2 regions of the Streptomyces sp. NPDC058758 genome follow, and region 2 is predicted to be linked to the other one. Evidence: riboswitches for the same ligand, from Rfam matches in the RefSeq annotation. Region 2 holds a riboswitch; the other holds the start of a gene.
What was found. Region 2 has a riboswitch for cobalamin ahead of ACFW6A_RS25135 (energy-coupling factor ABC transporter permease). Riboswitches for the same ligand answer to the same signal wherever they lie in the genome.
Positions count from the first base shown of each region.

Region 1: another riboswitch for cobalamin. It lies ahead of ACFW6A_RS08445 (ribonucleoside-diphosphate reductase subunit alpha); the one in region 2 lies ahead of ACFW6A_RS25135 (energy-coupling factor ABC transporter permease).

Region 1 covers NZ_JBHYPS010000005.1:36,892-44,092, reverse strand. Annotated here, with positions in the region: gene ACFW6A_RS08470 (extracellular solute-binding protein) at 1-638, opposite strand, end outside; gene ACFW6A_RS08465 (GntR family transcriptional regulator) at 921-1,685, shown strand; gene ACFW6A_RS08460 (DUF3311 domain-containing protein) at 1,886-2,149, shown strand; gene mctP (monocarboxylate uptake permease MctP) at 2,146-3,750, shown strand; gene ACFW6A_RS08450 (GNAT family N-acetyltransferase) at 3,834-4,337, shown strand; cobalamin riboswitch at 4,388-4,546, shown strand; gene ACFW6A_RS08445 (ribonucleoside-diphosphate reductase subunit alpha) at 4,678-7,056, shown strand; gene ACFW6A_RS08440 (ribonucleotide-diphosphate reductase subunit beta) at 7,056-7,201, shown strand, end outside.
Region 2 covers NZ_JBHYPS010000024.1:40,578-47,778, reverse strand. Annotated here, with positions in the region: gene ACFW6A_RS25160 (NADPH-dependent 2,4-dienoyl-CoA reductase) at 1-1,252, opposite strand, end outside; gene ACFW6A_RS25155 (hypothetical protein) at 1,393-1,533, shown strand; gene ACFW6A_RS25150 (ATP-binding cassette domain-containing protein) at 1,678-2,520, opposite strand; gene cbiQ (cobalt ECF transporter T component CbiQ) at 2,517-3,266, opposite strand; gene ACFW6A_RS25140 (energy-coupling factor ABC transporter substrate-binding protein) at 3,273-3,632, opposite strand; gene ACFW6A_RS25135 (energy-coupling factor ABC transporter permease) at 3,629-4,327, opposite strand; cobalamin riboswitch at 4,356-4,578, opposite strand; gene ACFW6A_RS25130 (PTS fructose transporter subunit IIA) at 4,854-5,261, opposite strand; gene dhaL (dihydroxyacetone kinase subunit DhaL) at 5,258-5,869, opposite strand; gene dhaK (dihydroxyacetone kinase subunit DhaK) at 5,877-6,869, opposite strand.

The DNA of each region.
Region 1 (7,201 bases), on a different contig from region 2:
AGCTCGCCGCCCTCGTCCCACAGGAAGCCGGCGAGGACGTACCAGCTCTGGCCCGGGAGGTAGATGGGCTGCGACTTGGCGTCGGCGGCCTTGAGCTTCTTCAGGCCGTCGATCCACTCGGTGCGGGTCTTCGGCGGGGTGACGCCGGCCTTCTTGAAGGCGGCCTTGTCGTAGATCACGACGCGGCTGGCGGCCCACCACGGAGCGGCGTAGAGCTTGCCGTCCAGCTCGGCCGAGGGCAGCATGCCCTTGCTCCAGTTGTTGTAACCGAGCTTGTCCTTGTCGCCCGTGAGGTCGGCGAGACCGCCGGTGACGGCGTAACCCGTGGTCTGGGTGTTGCCGAGCTCCAGGACGTCCGGCGGGGTGTCCTCGGAGAGCGCCGTGGTGACCTTGGTCTGGATGTCGGTCCACTGCTGGACCTCGACGTTGACCTTGGTGCCGGGGTGGGCGGCCTCGAACTCCTTGTTGACGCCGTCGATCCACTCCTTGGGAGCGGAACCGTCCATGACCCAGACGGTGAGCGACTTGTTGCCGCCCTCGGCCTTGTCCTTCTTGTCACCGCTGTCGGAACCGCCACACGCAGCGATAGAGACCATCATGCCCGCGACGCCGATCGCCGCGATGAGCTTGCGCTTCACGCCACCCTCCTCAGGGATGCCTGCAACCCCTGCCCACCGCGCGAAGACATACGTCAGGTAGTGCTCGTGGGGCTGGGACCTGGTCTTTAATGGTTTAGACCAGTACCCGGAGCTTGGCCTAGACCTTTGGGGGTGTCAAGGGTGTATAAGAAGGGCAGTCGCGTCCGTTATCGGACCGACACCTGAGGGAGGCCGACGACCCGTGACCGGTCCGTGCCACCATGTGAGCCGCGACAGACGGAGGAGCCGGTGACGGCAGCAGCACAGTCGGGAAGGCAGGCCATGGCGACGGAGGCGGGCAGCACGGAGACAGAGGGCGGGCCGGCGACCCGCACCGCGCGCGTGCCCAAGTACTACCGGCTGAAAAGGCACCTCCTCGACATGACGGAGACCCTTCCGCCCGGCACCCCGGTGCCGCCCGAGCGGACGCTCGCGGCCGAGTTCGACACCTCGCGCACCACCGTGCGCCAGGCCCTCCAGGAACTGGTCGTCGAGGGCCGGCTGGAGCGCATCCAGGGCAAGGGCACCTTCGTGGCGAAGCCGAAGGTCTCCCAGTCCCTGCAACTCACCTCGTACACCGAGGACATGCGCGCCCAGGGGCTCGAACCGACCTCGCAGCTCCTCGACATCGGGTACGTGACGGCCGACGACACCCTCGCCGGCCTGCTCGACATCTCCGCCGGCGGCCGGGTGCTCCGCATCGAGCGCCTCCGCCTGGCGAACGGCGAGCCGATGGCGATCGAGACCACCCACCTCTCGGCCAAGCGCTTCCCGGCGCTGCGCCGTTCGCTGGTCAAGTACACCTCCCTGTACACCGCGCTGGCCGAGGTCTACGACGTCCACCTCGCCGAGGCCGAGGAGACCATCGAGACCTCGCTCGCGACCCCGCGCGAGGCCGGACTGCTCGGCACCGACGTCGGCCTGCCGATGCTGATGCTCTCCCGGCACTCCCTGGACGCCCAGGGCGAACCCGTCGAGTGGGTGCGCTCGGTCTACCGCGGCGACCGCTACAAGTTCGTCGCGAGGCTCCAGCGGCCCAACGGCTGAAAATCGCCCTGCCGTCGATCTGAACCCGTGCCCCGGCGCATCCGTGTGATGTGTCGGGGCACGTCTTTTCTCCGGGGTGCCGGCAGGCGTCGAGACCTGCCCGATACAAGTCCGTTATTCGGACATGGCTTCCCAGGGAGTGGACGGTCCCCTAAATTTCGTCGGCACCAGCCGGTGATCAGTGAGGGGACTTCTTCGCCATGCCAGAAAGCACCACCGGGAAACAACCGGTCGTCACACCGCTCAGGGCCGTCATCGCGCTCTGTCTGATCGCGCCGTTCGTGGCCATGCTCTGGGTGGGCTCCTACGCGAAGGTCGACCCGCTGCTCGCCGGCATCCCCTTCTTCTACTGGTACCAGATGCTGTGGGTGCTGGTCTCCACCCTGCTCACCGTCGTCGCGTACAAGCTCTGGCAGCGCGACCAGCGCGCCCGCCGCGTCCGTGAGGGTGGTGAGGAGCGATGAAGGACGTCAACGTCGTCGCGCTCTGCGTGTTCGTGTTCTTCTTCCTGGCCGTCACGGTCATGGGCTTCCTCGCCGCGAAGTGGCGCAGGGCGGAGAACGAGAACAGCCTCGACGAATGGGGCCTCGGCGGCCGCTCGTTCGGCACCTGGGTCACCTGGTTCCTGCTCGGCGGCGACCTCTACACCGCGTACACCTTCGTCGCCGTCCCGGCGGCCATCTACGCGGCGGGCGCGGCCGGCTTCTTCGCCGTCCCGTACACCATCCTGGTCTACCCGCTCATCTTCACCTTCCTGCCGCGCCTGTGGTCGGTCTCGCACAAGCACGGCTACGTCACCACCTCCGACTTCGTCCGCGGCCGCTTCGGCTCCAAGGGCCTGTCGCTCGCGGTGGCGGTCACCGGCATCCTCGCCACGATGCCGTACATCGCGCTCCAGCTCGTCGGCATCCAGGCCGTCCTGGACGTGATGGGCGTCGGCGGCGGCGAGAACACCCACTGGTTCGTCAAGGACCTGCCGCTGCTCATCGCCTTCGGCGTGCTCGCCGCGTACACCTACTCCTCGGGCCTGCGCGCCCCCGCGCTCATCGCCTTCGTCAAGGACACCCTGATCTACCTCGTCATCGCGGTGGCGATCATCTACATCCCGATCAAGCTGGGCGGCTTCGACGCCATCTTCGACGCGGCGAACGAGAAGTTCACCACCAACAAGGCGGGCGGGCTCGTGCCGGCCGAGGCCGGGCAGTGGACGTACGCGACGCTGGCGCTCGGCTCCGCGCTCGCGCTCTTCATGTACCCGCACTCCATCACGGCGACCCTGTCGTCGAAGAGCCGCGAGGTCATCCGCCGCAACACCACGATCCTGCCGCTCTACTCGCTGATGCTGGGCCTGCTCGCGCTGCTCGGCTTCATGGCGATCGCCGCCGGGATCAAGGTCCAGAACGGCCAGCTCGCCATCCCGCAGCTCTTCGAGGACATGTTCCCCGCCTGGTTCGCGGGCGTGGCCTTCGCCGCCATCGGCATCGGCGCGCTCGTCCCGGCCGCGATCATGTCGATCGCCGCCGCCAACCTCTTCACGCGGAACATCTACAAGGACTTCATCAAGCCCGGGGCGACCCCCGAGCAGGAGACCAAGGTCTCCAAGCTGGTCTCCCTCCTGGTGAAGGTCGGCGCCCTCGTCTTCGTCCTCACCATGGACAAGACCGTCGCCATCAACTTCCAGCTCCTCGGCGGCATCTGGATCCTCCAGACCTTCCCGGCCCTGGTCGGCGGCCTCTTCACCCGCTGGTTCCACCGCTGGGCGCTGCTCGCCGGCTGGGCGGTCGGCATGCTGTACGGCACGATCGCCGCGTACAACGTGTCGACGCCGAAGCAGGCCCACTTCGCCGGCTCGTCCGCCGAGATCCCCGGCATCGGCGAGATCGGCTACATCGGCCTCACCGCCTTCCTGCTCAACGTCGCGGTGACGGTGGTCCTCACCTTCGTCCTCAAGGCCGTCAAGGCCCCCGAGGGCGTCGACGAGACCTCCCCGTCGGACTACACGGCCGACGCCGGCGACGCCGGTGTCCGCACCGAACTGCCGAAGGTCGGCGCCGGCTCCCACTGAGCCGCCGGCAGGCACGCGGACGAGGGCCCGGGGCGGCGGAAAACCCCGGGCCCTCGCCGTGTCCGCCGGGCAGACTGCCGGGCATGGACTTCACGATCAGGGCCGTACGGCCGGAGGAGTACGAGGAGGTGGGCGAGCTGACCGCCCGTGCCTACCTCGACGACGGGCACCTCACCTTCGGCGAGGACGACGACTACCTGCCGGTGATGAAGGACGTCGCCCGGCGGGCCGCCGAGGCGGAGGTGCTGGTCGCCTCGGACCAGGACGGGGCGCTGCTCGGCGCGGTCACCTTCACGGCGGGCGGCGGCGCGTGGGCGGACATCGCCGTCCCGGGCGAGGCCGAGTTCCGGCTGCTCGCCGTGGCGCACGCGGCGCGCGGCCGGGGCGTCGGCGAGGCGCTGGTACGGGCCTGCGTGGACCGGGCCCGGGCCCTCGACGGGTGCGCGCGGCTGGTGCTCTCCACCCAGGACCGGATGACGACCGCCCACCGGATCTACGGGCGGCTGGGCTTCGCGCGGCTGCCCGAGCGGGACTGGAGCCCGGTGCCGGGCCTGTCCCCGCTGCTCGCCTTCACCCTGGAACTCTGAGCCCCCGCCCCCGTCTCCTGTCCGTCTCACACCCGCGAGGGACACAACATATGGGGGGTGCCGTGATCGGCGCCCCCCACATGTATGCTCGTGCTCGCTGTCGCCGCAGGGGAATCCGGTGCGAATCCGGAACTGTCCCGCAACGGTGTACTTCGTGCGCTTTCGCCACGAAGGGAGTCCGAGGACCTGCCGACGGTGCGCCCGGTCCGTCCGTTCCGGGTGCCGAAGACGTCCGGGCCTCGCGGAATGGGCCGGTGGACGCGGACGCATCCGCGCGTGCGGCTGTCCGTCCGCCCCCTCCCCCGCCGTGGCCCCGGGCCGAGCGAGGGAGAGCCCCCACGTGACCATCGCGCCTGCGGGTCCGTCAGCCGCCGAGGCCGCCGCGAGCGAGAGCGACGGCCCCGGGACCGTACTGCTGCGGACCCTGACCGACCTCACCGCCGACCTCACCGACACCGACCCCGGACGGGTCGCCGCCGCCGCGCTGCGCGGCCGGCACGCCGGTTCGGACGAGGCGGAGCTGCGCGAACTGGCCACCGAGGCCGCGGCCGGGCTCATCTCCGAGGACCCCGCCTACTCCCGGCTCGCCGCCCGCCTCCTGACCCTGACCATCGCCGACGAGGCGGTCTCGCAGGGCGCGGTCTCCTTCTCCGCCTCCGTCGCCACCGGCCACCGCGAGGGCCTGATCGCCGACCGCACCGCGGCCTTCACGGCCCTGCACGCGGACCGGCTCGACGCGCTGGTCGACCCGGCCGCCGACGACCGCTTCGGCTACTTCGGCCTGCGGACGCTCTACTCCCGCTACCTGCTGCGCCACCCGATCACCCGCAAGGTGATCGAGACCCCGCAGCACTTCATGCTCCGCGTCGCCGCCGGCCTCGCCGAGGACGACTCGACGCGCGCGCTCGACGAGGTCGCGGCGCTGTACGGGCTGATGAGCCGGCTCGACTACCTGCCCTCCTCCCCCACGCTCTTCAACTCCGGCACCCGCCACCCGCAGATGTCCTCCTGCTACCTGCTGGACTCCCCGCAGGACGAGCTGGACTCGATCTACGACCGCTACCACCAGGTGGCGCGGCTGTCGAAGCACGCGGGCGGCATCGGCCTGTCGTACTCCCGGATCCGCTCGCGCGGTTCGCTGATCCGCGGCACCAACGGGCACTCCAACGGCATCGTGCCATTCCTCAAGACGCTGGACGCCTCGGTCGCCGCCGTGAACCAGGGCGGCCGCCGCAAGGGCGCCGCCGCCGTCTACCTGGAGACCTGGCACGCGGACATCGAGGAGTTCCTGGAGCTCCGCGACAACACCGGCGAGGACGCCCGCCGCACCCACAACCTGAACCTCGCCCACTGGATCCCGGACGAGTTCATGCGCCGGGTCGACGCCGACGCCGAGTGGTCGCTCTTCTCCCCCGCCGACGTGCCCGAGCTGGTCGACCTGTGGGGCGAGGAGTTCGACGCGGCCTACCGCGCCGCCGAGGCGAAGGGCCTGGCCCGCCGGACCATGCCGGCCCGCGACCTGTACGGCCGGATGATGCGGACGCTGGCGCAGACCGGCAACGGCTGGATGACCTTCAAGGACGCCTCGAACCGCACGGCCAACCAGACCGCCGAGCCCGGCACGGTCGTCCACTCCTCCAACCTGTGCACCGAGATCATCGAGGTCACGAACGACGGCGAGACCGCCGTCTGCAACCTCGGCTCGGTCAACCTCGGCGCGTTCGTGGCCGACGGCGACATCGACTGGGAGCGGCTCGACGCGACCGTCCGCACCGCCGTCACCTTCCTCGACCGGGTCGTCGACATCAACTTCTACCCGACCGAGCAGGCCGGCCGCTCCAACGCGAAGTGGCGGCCGGTGGGCCTGGGCGCGATGGGCCTCCAGGACGTCTTCTTCAAGCTGCGGCTGCCCTTCGACTCGGCTGAGGCGCGGGCGCTCTCCACCCGGATCGCCGAGCGGATCATGCTCGCCGCGTACGAGGCGTCCGCCGACCTCGCCGAGCGCAGCGGCCCGCTGCCGGCCTGGGAGCAGACCCGTACCGCCCGGGGCGTGCTGCACCCCGACCACTACGGCGTCGAGCTGAACTGGCCGGAGCGCTGGGCGGCGCTGCGCGAGCGGATCGCGTCGACCGGCATGCGCAACAGCCTCCTCCTCGCCATCGCGCCGACCGCGACGATCGCCTCGATCGCCGGCGTCTACGAGTGCATCGAGCCGCAGGTCTCCAACCTCTTCAAGCGCGAGACGCTCTCCGGCGAGTTCCTCCAGGTCAACTCGTACCTGGTCGACGAGCTGAAGCGGCTCGGCGTGTGGGACGCGCAGACCCGCGAGGCGCTGCGCGACGCCAACGGCTCGGTGGCCGGCTTCGGCTGGGTCCCCGCCGAGGTGCGCGAGCTGTACCGCACGGCCTGGGAGATCCCGCAGCGCGGCCTCATCGACATGGCGGCCGCCCGCACCCCCTTCCTGGACCAGTCGCAGTCGCTGAACCTGTTCATGGAGACGCCGACGATCGGCAAGCTGTCGTCGATGTACGCGTACGCCTGGAAGCAGGGCCTGAAGACGACGTACTACCTGCGCTCCCGCCCGGCGACCCGGATCGCCCGCGCGGCCCGGGCGTCGACGACGGCCGCCGCCCCCCTCCCCGTCCAGCAGGCGGCCACCGACGCCGACGCGATCGCCTGCTCCCTGGAAAACCCCGAGTCCTGCGAGGCCTGCCAGTAATGAGCTCCACCGAGAACAAGAACCTCCTCGACCCGGGCTTCGAGCTCACCCTCCGCCCGATGCGCTACCCGGACTTCTACGAGCGCTACCGGGACGCCATCAAGAACACCTGGACCGTCGAGGAGGTCGACCTCCACTCGGACGT
Region 2 (7,201 bases):
TCAGCTGGCCGCCGATCTCGGAGGCGGCGTCGAAGAGGGTGACGGTGTGGCCGCGTTCGGCCGCGGAGACGGCGCAGGAGAGGCCGGCGGGTCCGGCGCCGACGACGGCGATCCGCTTGGCGAGCCGGGTGGGGGAGAGGACCAGCTCGGTCTCGTGGCAGGCCCGGGGGTTGACCAGGCAGGAGGTGATCTTGAGGTTGAAGGTGTGGTCCAGGCAGGCCTGGTTGCAGCCGATGCAGGTGTTGATGGTCTCGGAGCGGCCGGCTGCGGCCTTGTTCACGAAGGCGGGGTCGGCGAGGAAGGGCCGGGCGAGCGAGACGAGGTCGGCGCGGCCGTCGGCCAGGATCTCCTCGGCGACCTCGGGGGTGTTGATGCGGTTGCTGGTGACGAGCGGCACGGACACCGCGCCCATCAGCTTCTTCGTCACCCAGGTGTAGGCGCCGCGCGGCACGGAGGTGGCGATGGTGGGGATGCGGGCCTCGTGCCAGCCGATGCCGGTGTTGATGATCGTGGCGCCGGCCGCCTCGATCTCCTTGGCGAGCGCGACGACCTCCTCCAGGGTGGAGCCGCCGGGGACGAGGTCCAGCATGGAGAGCCGGTAGACGATGATGAAGTCGGTGCCGACCCGCTCGCGGATCCGGCGGACGATCTCCAGCGGGAAGCGGACCCGGTTCTCGTAGGAGCCGCCCCAGCGGTCGGTGCGGTGGTTGGTGGCGGCGGCGATGAACTCGTTGATGAGGTAGCCCTCGGAGCCCATCACCTCGACGCCGTCGTAGCCGGCCTCGCGGGCGAGTTCGGCGCAGCGGGCGTAGTCCTCGACGGTCTGCTCGACCTCGGCGTCGGTCAGCTCGTTGGGCACGAAGGGGCTGATGGGCGCCTGGATCGCGCTCGGCGCCACCAGCGCGGGGTGGTAGGCGTACCGCCCGAAGTGCAGGATCTGCATCGCGATCCGGCCGCCCTCGGCGTGCACGGCGTCGGTGATCAGCCGGTGCTCGGCGGCCTCCTCGGCGGTGGTCAGCTTGGCGCCGCCGTCCCACGGCCGGCCGGCCTCGTTGGGCGCGATGCCGCCGGTGACGATGAGGCCCGCGCCGCCGCGCGCCCGCTCGGCGTAGAAGGCGGCCATCCGCTCGAAGCCGTGCTCGGTCTCCTCCAGGCCGACGTGCATCGAGCCCATGACCACCCGGTTGGGCAGGGTGGTGAAGCCCAGGTCGAGCGGGCTGAGCAGGTGCGGGTACGGGGTCGTGGCGGTCACGGGGCGCCTCCTCGCGCAGGGATCGTCGGATCCTGTTGTAGGCGACCCGAGCACCCTTATGCAACTAGTTGCAGAAGGATCGGGGTGTGATGGTTACTACTCGGTAGAAGCGGGGGTGCGGCGTGCCCGCGCCGAGAGGCGTGAAAGAGACGCTCACGCACGGGTCCGGCGCCTTCGTGGACTTCCGGCACGTCGCCTTCGCCGAGCCGTACGCGCACGCCTTCCGCCGGCCCGACGTCGAACGCTTCCGCCTCCCCGCCCCGTCCGCCGCCGCCGACTGAACGCCGCCGTCCGCCGCCGCCGACTGAACGCCGCCGCCGCCGACGACGACTGAACGCCGCCGCCGCCGCCGACTGAACGCCGCCGCCGCCGACTGAACGCCGCCGCCGCCGACTGAACGCCGCCGCCGTCGGCGGCCCGCCCGCTCAGCCCACCCGGTCCAGCAGCGCGTCCAGGTCCTCCGCCGTCCGCGGCCCCGGCACGCCCTCCGGCAGCAGCCCCCGCGCGTGCAGCAGCCGCCCGACCGACACCGCCCACGGCCTGCGCAGCCGCGCCGCGTCGAGCAGGGCGTCGTCCGCCAGCAGCTCGGCCGCAGGGCCGGTGCGCAGCCCGTCGGGGGAGAGGACGGCGGCCTCGTCGGCCCAGCGCAGCGCCAGGTCCACGTCGTGCGTGGCCATGACCACCGTCGTCCCCGCGGCCCGCAGCCCGTCCAGGGTCTCCAGGAGCCGCTCCTGCCCGTGCGGGTCGAGGCCCGCCGTCGGCTCGTCCATGATCAGGACCCGGGGGCGCATCGCCACCGCCCCCGCGATCGCCGCCCGCTTGCGCTGCCCGTAGGACAGCAGGTGCGTCGGCCGGTCCGCCAGCGCCGTGATGTCCAGCGCCGCCAGCGCCTCCGCCACCCGGAGCCGCACCTCGTCCTCCGGCAGCCCCAGGTTCATCGGCCCGAAGGACACGTCCTGCGCCACCGAGGCGGCGAACAGCTGGTCGTCCGGGTCCTGCACCACCAGCTGCACCGAGGTCCGCAGCCGGGTCAGCCCCTTCCGGTCGTACGCCACCTCCGTCCCGTCCAGGAGCAGCGCCCCGCCGGCGCACCGCAGCCCGCCGCTCAGCAGCCGCAGCAGGGTCGTCTTCCCGCCGCCGTTGCGCCCGAGCAGCGCGACCGCCCGCCCTTCGCGCACGGCGAAGGAGACGTCCGTGAGGACGGCGGGCCCGTCCTCGTACGCGAAACCCGCGCCGACCAGCTCCACGACCGGGTGGGGGGTCGTCATGGCAGAAGCCTTTCCAGTACGAGGGTGAGGGCGACGAGCCCCGCGAGGAGGCCGCCCGTCGCCGCGAGGAAGGGGCGGGAGACGGGCGCCTCGGGCAGCAGGACCCGCAGGGTGCCGTCGTAACCGCGCCCGGCGAGTCCGGTCTGGAGCCGCTGCGCCCGGTCGAAGGCCCGCACGAACGAGGTCGCGCCGAGGCCGGCCATCGAGCGCCACACCGCGGCCCGGGTCGTCGCCCCGAGCCGCGCCGCCTGCGCCTGCCGCACCTTGCCCTGCGCGTCGAGCAGCAGGAACACGATCCGGTACATCACCAGGGCCACGTCCACCACCGGCGCCGGCACCCCGGCCCGCACCAGCCGCGGCAGCACGTCCGACACCGGCGTGGTGAAGGCGAACAGCAGCACGCCCAGCGAGGCCGACGCCGTCCGCAGCAGCAGCTCCCCGGCGTGGACCGGACCGTCCGGCGCCCAGGCCACGGCACCGCCGGACCCGCCCACCGCGAAGAGCAGCGGAACGGCCCCCGTGACGCAGAAGCCCAGCGGGATCCGGAAGGCCCGCCACAGCTGCCGGCCGGGCACGCCGGCCGGACCGAGCAGCACGGCGAGGGTCGCCGCGGCGACCAGGAGCGCCCCCGGCCACGGCGGCAGGCACACCGCGCACAGCGTCAGGCCGAAACCGAGCACGGCCTTCTCCGCCGGATGGCGGCGGCGCCAGCGACTGCTGTGCGCCGCCGCGTCGATCGGCAGCATCGGCGGCTACGCGTCCTTGTCCGCGTCCGGGGCGGCCGCGCCGCCCTCCACACGGGCCGCGGCCCGCTCCTCGCCCTGCCGCCGGCCGCGCCGCAGCCCGAAGTAGTAGGCGAGGAAGCCGGCCCCGAGCGCCGCCTGGAGCGAGAACAGCGCCGACTCGATCTCGCCGGACGGCGGCTCGTACAGGGGCGAGAACCAGGGCTCGTAGTCCGGCTCGATCTCGGTGATCGCGGTCTCGGCCTCCCCGTCGGCACCGGTGAACGGCTCCTCCTTGTGGTCGCCGAGACCGAGCGCCAGCGGCAGCACGGCCAGCGCGGCCACCAGCAGGAGCAGCAGGCCGTTGATCTTCGCGTTCCGGCTGGTCACGCCGCCGCCTCCTCGCGCCGCTCGGCCGCCTTCGGCCGGGCGAGCACGCCCAGCCGCAGCAGCTCCCCCTTGCTGGACTGCGTGAGCAGCCGCATCACCAGGACCGTCAGCAGGCCCTCGCTGACCGCGAGCGGGATCTGCGTCACCGCGAAGATCCCGCCGAACTTCGCGAGCGAGCCCGCCACCCCGCTGCCCGGGTCGGGGAACGCGAGGGCCAGCTGGACGCTGGTCACGCAGTAGGTGGAGAGGTCGGCGACGAACGCGCCGAAGAAGACGCCGACCATGAGCGGCGCCCCGGACCGCCGGAACAGCAGGTACGTCCCGTACCCCGCCCAGGGGCCGACGATCGCCATCGAGAAGGCGTTCGCGCCCAGTGTGGTCAGCCCGCCGTGGGCGAGGAGCAGCGCCTGGAACAGCAGGGTGATCGTGCCGAGCACCGCCATGACCGGCGGCCGGAACAGGATGGCACCCAGCCCCGTGCCCGTCGGGTGGGAGCAACTCCCGGTCACCGACGGCAGTTTGAGCGCGGAGAGGACGAACGTGAAGGCGCCGGAGGCGCCGAGCAGCAGGGTGGACTCGGGGTTGGCGCGCACCTCGCGGGTGAGCGCGCGGACGCCGTGGACGACGAACGGAGCCGATGCGACGCCCCAGGCGGCCGCATGGACGGGGGGCAGATACCCCTCGGCTATATGCATGATCGGGAGACCCTCTCCAGCACCTCGTGGATGGACAACGCGCCCTGGCCGGTCTCCTGGCTGACGGTAGTGACGTCCGACTCCGCCTTCCCACCCCACGACGGTCTCCCGCGGCGGAGCAGTGGCTTCCCCGGAGGGACGGAGCCTGACCTCCCGATCACAGTGGCGAGGGCCGCACCGGTACTGCACCGGTTTCCCGAACACCAAGGCCCTGTGACATTAGTGGGTTGACCTGCTTCATCACAATGCGGGGTCGGTCACTCGCGCTCCGGAGCGCCGCCGGCCCCGGCGGGCCGCCACCGCCGCCACGCCCCCGCTCCGGTGGGCACGTGACGGGACGGACGGGACGGGACGGGACGGAGACCGGATCTCCCGGCGGTCGTACGCCCCCGGGGCCGGGAGGGCCAGGCCGTGCGGTGGCCGCACGTCTCCGGAGCCGGGAAGGTCGGATCGTGCGGTGACCGCATGCCTCCAGGTGGAGGAGGCTGAGGCCGTGCGGCAGTCGTACGCCCCGGGACCGGGAGGCTCAGACCTTGCGGTAGTCGTACGCCTCCGAGGCCGCGGCGGCGACCGCGTCGAGGTCGCCGCCGGCGCTCGCCGTCACCAGGGCGGCCACCGCGCCCTCCACGAAGGGGGCGTCCACGAGCCGCGCCCCCTCCGGGAGTTCGTCGCCCTCGGCGAGGAGCGCCTTCACGGTGAGGACCGCGCTGCCCAGGTCCACCAGGAGGGCCACCCCGGCGCCCGCGTCGACGGCCTCCGCCGCCGCGGCGATCAGCTCGGAGCTCGTACCGAGACCGCCGTCGGGGGCGCCGCCGGCCGCCGCGACCGGCGCGAGGTCCCCGCCGCCCGCGAGCCCGCGGGCCAGCTCCGCGACGGCGCCGGCGACGGCCGCGCTGTGCGAGACCAGGACGATCCCGACCCTGCCGCCGCTCATCCGGCCGCCACCTCCTCCAGGGCGGCGAACAGCAGTGCCGAGGACGTCGCCCCCGGGTCCTGGTGCCCCACCGACCGCTCGCCGAGGTAGCTGGCCCGGCCCTTGCGGGCCCGCAGCGGCACGGTCGCGAGCGCGCCGGCCTCCGCCGCGGACCGCGCGGCGGCGAAGGACTCGCGCAGCGCCTCCACCGCCGGCGTCAGCGCGTCCAGCATCGTCTTGTCGCCCGGCACCGCCCCGCCGAGCTGCCCGACCGCCGCGACCCCGGCGGCCAGCGCGTCCGCCAGCTCCGCCCGCGAGACCTCCCCGGCCTCCCCGAGCGCCTTCCCGGCCCGCCGCAGCAGCGTCCCGTACAGCGGCCCGGAGGCACCGCCCACGGTCGAGATCAGCAGCCGTCCGGCGGTCACGAGGACCGCGCCCGGCGTCGCGGGCGGCTCCTTCGCCAGGGCCTCGGCCACGGCGGCGAACCCGCGCTTGAGATTGGCCCCGTGGTCCGCGTCGCCGATCGCGGAGTCCAGCTCGGTGAGCCGGTCGGCCTCCCGCGCGACCGCCGCCGCCACCGTCTCCATCCACCGGACCGCGAAGGCGGCCCCGTACGCCGTCCCCGTCATCGCCCGCTCACCGGCCCCAGCGCAGGGCGGGGGTCGCCACCGGCGCGTCCCACAGCCGCAGCAGTTCCTCGTCGGCCGCGCACACGGTCACCGAGCAGCCCGCCATGTCGAGCGAGGTCACGTAGTTCCCGACCAGCGTGCGCGCCACCGGCACCCGCCGGGCGTCCAGCACGCGCCGCACCTCCGCGTTGAAGCCGTACAGCTCCAGGAGCGGCGTCCCGCCCATCCCGTTCACCAGCAGCAGCACCGGGTCCGACGGCCGCAGGTCGTCCAGGACGGCGTCGACGGCGACCTCGGCGATCTCCCCGGCGGTCATCATCCCGCGCCGCTCCCGCCCCGGCTCGCCGTGGATCCCGATGCCCAGCTCCAGCTGGCCCGGCGGCAGGTCGAAGGTCGGACCGCCCTTCGCCGGCGTGGAGCAGGCGCTCAGCGCCACGCCGAACGACCGCGACCGCGCGACCACCCGCCGCGCCAGCGCCTCCACCCGCTCCAGCGGCGCGCCCTCGTCCGCCGCCGCCCCGGCCAGCTTCTCCACGAAGAGCGTGGCCCCGGTCCCGCGCCGCCCCGCCGTGTACAGGCTGTCCGTCACGGCCACGTCGTCGTCGACGAGCACCTTGGCGACCTGGATGCCCTCGTCCTCGGCGAGCTCGGCCGCCATCTCGAAGTTCAGCACGTCCCCCGTGTAGTTCTTCACCACGAACAGCACCCCCGCCCCGCTGTCCACGGCGGCAGCGGCCCGCACCACCTGATCGGGCACGGGCGACGTGAAGACCTCCCCGGGGCACGCCCCGTCGAGCATCCCCGGCCCCACGAACCCGGCGTGCAGCGGCTCGTGCCCGGACCCGCCCCCCGAGACCAGCGCCACCTTCCCCGCCACCGGCGCGTCCCGCCGCACCACCACCCGCCGCTCCACGTCCACGACCAACTCGGGATGAGCGGCGGCGAGCCCCCGCAACCCGTCGGCGACGACGGTCTCGGGCACGTTGATCAGCATCCTCACGGGTACCTCCTGGTGGGACTGGCAGCCAAGCTGCTGGGCAGGGTCTTCGCAGGTCAGGATGGGTAAGGCGGATTGTGGATCTTTACGGTCGCCGGTGTGGAGGGGTGGTGCCGCGCGGTACTGCCGCCGAGTCGGCGCCGACCTTCCTGACGATAGATCAGTCCGATGCCGGGCAGGTGGGCTTTGCGGGGGTGCGGCACGGGGAAATGCCGGCGTCCGGCAAGGGGTGAACCCGCCGGGTGGCGGCGGAGGGGGCCCGGGGGCCTGCCCCGGGCCGGCGGCCGGCGGCACTCCACGGCCCGGGGCAGGTGTCCCGCGTCGCTTTCCGCGGC